Regions from separate parts of the Solibacillus sp. FSL R7-0668 genome, predicted to be linked through region 2. Evidence: a T-box and tRNA genes for the amino acid it is inferred to sense, from the RefSeq annotation. Region 2 holds a T-box; the other holds one or more tRNA genes.
The links. The T-box of region 2 lies ahead of MKX47_RS13445 (valine--tRNA ligase). A T-box ahead of a tRNA ligase gene usually reads a tRNA of that ligase, here a tRNA-Val.
Positions count from the first base shown of each region.

Region 1: it has a tRNA-Val gene. The T-box ahead of MKX47_RS13445 (valine--tRNA ligase) is inferred to sense a tRNA for this amino acid. The anticodon was not compared.

Region 1 covers NZ_JBBOUU010000001.1:252,372-254,538, forward strand. Annotated here, with positions in the region: rRNA gene MKX47_RS01210 (23S ribosomal RNA) at 1-807, shown strand, start outside; rRNA gene rrf (5S ribosomal RNA) at 868-983, shown strand; tRNA gene MKX47_RS01220 (tRNA-Val) at 994-1,069, shown strand; tRNA gene MKX47_RS01225 (tRNA-Thr) at 1,080-1,155, shown strand; tRNA gene MKX47_RS01230 (tRNA-Lys) at 1,163-1,238, shown strand; tRNA gene MKX47_RS01235 (tRNA-Gly) at 1,285-1,359, shown strand; tRNA gene MKX47_RS01240 (tRNA-Leu) at 1,364-1,452, shown strand; tRNA gene MKX47_RS01245 (tRNA-Arg) at 1,480-1,556, shown strand; tRNA gene MKX47_RS01250 (tRNA-Pro) at 1,580-1,656, shown strand; tRNA gene MKX47_RS01255 (tRNA-Ala) at 1,664-1,739, shown strand; tRNA gene MKX47_RS01260 (tRNA-Ser) at 1,759-1,851, shown strand; tRNA gene MKX47_RS01265 (tRNA-Asp) at 1,882-1,957, shown strand; tRNA gene MKX47_RS01270 (tRNA-Phe) at 1,967-2,042, shown strand; tRNA gene MKX47_RS01275 (tRNA-Ile) at 2,049-2,125, shown strand; tRNA gene MKX47_RS01280 (tRNA-Asn) at 2,135-2,167, shown strand, end outside.
Region 2 covers NZ_JBBOUU010000001.1:2,678,379-2,680,545, reverse strand. Annotated here, with positions in the region: gene MKX47_RS13455 (alanine racemase) at 1-25, shown strand, start outside; gene MKX47_RS13450 (hypothetical protein) at 250-441, opposite strand; T-box leader at 545-928, shown strand; gene MKX47_RS13445 (valine--tRNA ligase) at 991-2,167, shown strand, end outside.

The DNA of each region.
Region 1 (2,167 bases), 2.4 Mb from region 2:
GAATTTTGGTACAACTTGTACAGGATAGGTAGGAGCCAGAGATCTCGGAGCGCCAGCTTCGAAGGAGGCGTCGGTGGGATACTACCCTGGTTGTATTGAACTTCTAACCCATGCCCCTTAGCGGGGTAGGAGACAGTGTCAGGCGGACAGTTTGACTGGGGCGGTCGCCTCCTAAAAGGTAACGGAGGCGCCCAAAGGTTCCCTCAGAATGGTTGGAAATCATTCGCAGAGTGTAAAGGCATAAGGGAGCTTGACTGCGAGACCTACAAGTCGAGCAGGGTCGAAAGACGGGCTTAGTGATCCGGTGGTTCCGCATGGAAGGGCCATCGCTCAACGGATAAAAGCTACCCCGGGGATAACAGGCTTATCTCCCCCAAGAGTCCACATCGACGGGGAGGTTTGGCACCTCGATGTCGGCTCATCGCATCCTGGGGCTGTAGTCGGTCCCAAGGGTTGGGCTGTTCGCCCATTAAAGCGGTACGCGAGCTGGGTTCAGAACGTCGTGAGACAGTTCGGTCCCTATCCGTCGTGGGCGTAGGAAATTTGAGAGGAGCTGTCCTTAGTACGAGAGGACCGGGATGGACACACCGCTGGTGTACCAGTTGTCTTGCCAAAGGCATCGCTGGGTAGCTATGTGTGGACGGGATAAGTGCTGAAAGCATCTAAGCATGAAGCCCCCCTCAAGATGAGATTTCCCATTACGCAAGTAAGTAAGACCCCTGAAAGACGATCAGGTAGATAGGTTCGAGGTGGAAGTGTGGCGACACATGTAGCTGACGAATACTAATCGGTCGAGGACTTAACCACATGTTTACGAACATCAATGAAACGTTTATCCAGTTTTGAAAGAATGATTCTTTCAAATAATCTAGTGATGATGGCAAAGAGGTCACACCCGTTCCCATACCGAACACGGAAGTTAAGCTCTTTAGCGCCGATGGTAGTTGGGGGTTTCCCCCTGTGAGAGTAGGACGTCGCTAGGTTATTTACCCAGGAGGATTAGCTCAGCTGGGAGAGCACCTGCCTTACAAGCAGGGGGTCGGCGGTTCGAGCCCGTCATCCTCCACCATATCTAAAATGCCGGTGTAGCTCAGTTGGTAGAGCAACTGACTTGTAATCAGTAGGTCGAGGGTTCGACTCCTTTCGCCGGCACCATTTTAGAGAGCCATTAGCTCAGTTGGTAGAGCATCTGACTTTTAATCAGAGGGTCGAAGGTTCGAGTCCTTCATGGCTCACCAGTTTTATAAATTTACATACTGTCAGAATATAAATTCTAAGCATTTTGCGGAAGTAGTTCAGTGGTAGAACACCACCTTGCCAAGGTGGGGGTCGCGAGTTCGAACCTCGTCTTCCGCTCCAAAATGCCGGGGTGGCGGAACTGGCAGACGCACAGGACTTAAAATCCTGCGGTGAGTGATCACCGTGCCGGTTCGATTCCGGCCCTCGGCACCATTTTAAAAATAACAACAAGTAGTTTTAGCGCCCGTAGCTCAATTGGATAGAGCGTTTGACTACGGATCAAAAGGTTATGGGTTCGACTCCTGTCGGGCGCGCCATATATATTTTTAAAATGACAGATCGGAATGTAGCTCAGCTTGGTAGAGCACTTGGTTTGGGACCAAGGGGTCGTAGGTTCGAATCCTGTCATTCCGACCATTATAATGGGGCCTTAGCTCAGCTGGGAGAGCGCCTGCCTTGCACGCAGGAGGTCAGCGGTTCGATCCCGCTAGGCTCCACCATATATTTTATTTTCCCTTTGGAGGTATACCCAAGTTCGGCTGAAGGGATCGGTCTTGAAAACCGACAGGCGGGTAACACCGCGCGGGGGTTCGAATCCCTCTACCTCCTCCATTTAATTTTATAAGTAGTAACTAATATGTTGGTCCCGTGGTGTAGCGGTTAACATGCCTGCCTGTCACGCAGGAGATCGCCGGTTCGATCCCGGTCGGGACCGCCATTTTTTTGTGGGTTTGTAGCTCAGTTGGTAGAGCATTAGATTGAAGCTCTAAGTGTCGGCGGTTCGATTCCGTCCAAACCCACCATAGTATGGGCCTATAGCTCAGCTGGTTAGAGCGCACGCCTGATAAGCGTGAGGTCGATGGTTCGAGTCCATTTAGGCCCACCATAGTATGTTTCCGAAGTAGCTCAGTTGGTAGAGCATCCGGCT
Region 2 (2,167 bases):
ACACTTAAATAAAGAACACAAATAATAAAGAGGCAATAACGAAACTAAAATAATTCGTTATTGCCTCTTTTTAATTTGTCATACATATGTTTTCTTCCTCACATTGCTAAAATCGTCACATCGTGCAGCAACTCATTCATGGCAAAGAGCGTGTTGGCCTTCTGTAGTGATAATGCATCACTACACTTAAATCAAAATTTTGGATTGGGGAATACACATTATCATTTCTTAAAGAATGGGTGTATGACACTAAATAAAATCGGTTAATAGTAAATAGCAAAATAACATTAAGATAAAAAGCAAAATAATGTCGAGCGTTGTGGGAAAGATAATGGTACGAATTGCTTGGAAAACCGTTAATGGAATAATACAATGGCGCATTAAAAATCGGAATTTTCGAAGCCAAGGCGGCAATAAGTATGGATTATAATTTTTTCGCACAGCAAAACTCCTTTTGTATAGTATATGTTTAAAATATTTAACATGTGTGATGAAGTCCTTGATATTTTATGCGAAACATCATAAAATAAAGACTAACTCTATAATTGAAGCGTTGAATAGGAAGAGTATGTAAATTGGCAATGTGTAAGAGAGGAAACGGTAGCTGCAAAGTTTCTACATTGTAATTACAGAAGGTAGCCTAGGAGCTGACTTAGTGAACGATTAGTAGCTAAGTTCCGGTTAAACACCGTTATCGAATGAAGTGCCGATTGGGCATAGGAACGCCGCAGATTTTGCGAGCGCTTAATTAAATCATAAGGGTTTAAAGAAAGCGCTTGTCAGACGAGGAACGCAGCTGAGCGAAGACGCGAGTTGAACATATAGTTCACGAGTGGACGAGTGAAGCAAGTGACGACGTATGCGAGCGCTTGACTAAACCCAAACGGAATTAAAGGTGGTACCGCGATTTAACTCCCTCGTCCTTTTTTAAAGACGAAGGGAGTTTTTTGATTTCATTGAAAAAGTTTTTAATTAAAAGGAGAGATTCACATGACGGAAATTACAATGCCAACAAAGTATGATCCACAGTCAACAGAAGCCGGCCGCTATGAATGGTGGTTAAACGGTAAATTTTTCGAAGCAGACCCAACAAGCGATAAAGAGCCTTACTCAATCGTCATTCCACCACCAAACGTAACAGGGAAATTACATCTTGGTCACGCATGGGATACAACATTACAAGATATTTTAATCCGTATGAAGCGCATGCAAGGCTATGATGCACTATGGCTACCAGGGATGGACCATGCAGGGATTGCCACACAAGCGAAAGTAGAGCAAAAATTACGTGAAGACGGTATTTCACGCTATGATTTAGGACGCGAAAAATTCCTAGAAAAAACATGGGAATGGAAAGACGAATATGCTTCTCACATCCGTGAACAATGGTCGAAGTTAGGTCTAGCATTAGACTATTCAAAAGAGCGTTTCACGTTAGATGAAGGCTTATCAGAAGCGGTAAAAGAGGTTTTCGTTAAATTATACGAAAAAGGTTTAATTTACCGCGGCGAACGCATCATTAACTGGGACCCAGCTGCAAAAACAGCCCTTTCTGACATCGAGGTTATTCACAAAGAAGTAGAAGGCGCATTTTACCATATGGAATACCCACTTGCTGATGGCTCTGGTAAATTACGTGTTGCGACAACGCGTCCAGAAACAATGCTAGGTGACTCTGGTGTTGCTGTTCACCCAGAGGATGAGCGCTATGCCCACTTAGTAGGGAAAACGGTTATTTTACCAATCGTAGGTCGCGAAATTCCAATCGTTGCCGATGATTATGTAGATAAAGAGTTCGGTACAGGTGTTGTAAAAATGACACCAGCCCATGACCCGAACGACTTTGAAGTAGGGAACCGTCATAACCTAGAGCGTATTTTAGTTATGAACGAAGATGGCACAATGAATGATTTAGCAGGTAAATATGCAGGCATGGATCGTTTCGAATGCCGTAAGCAAATTGTAGCGGACTTACAAGAAGCGGGCGTACTCGTTGAAATCGAGCCTCACGTACACCAAGTAGGTCACTCAGAGCGTACAAATGCAGTAGTTGAACCTTATCTTTCAGCACAATGGTTTGTAAAAATGGGCCCATTAGCGGAAGAAGCGTTAGCTATGCAAAAAAATGAAGCAGAAAAAGTAAACTTCGTACCAAATCGTTTCGAAA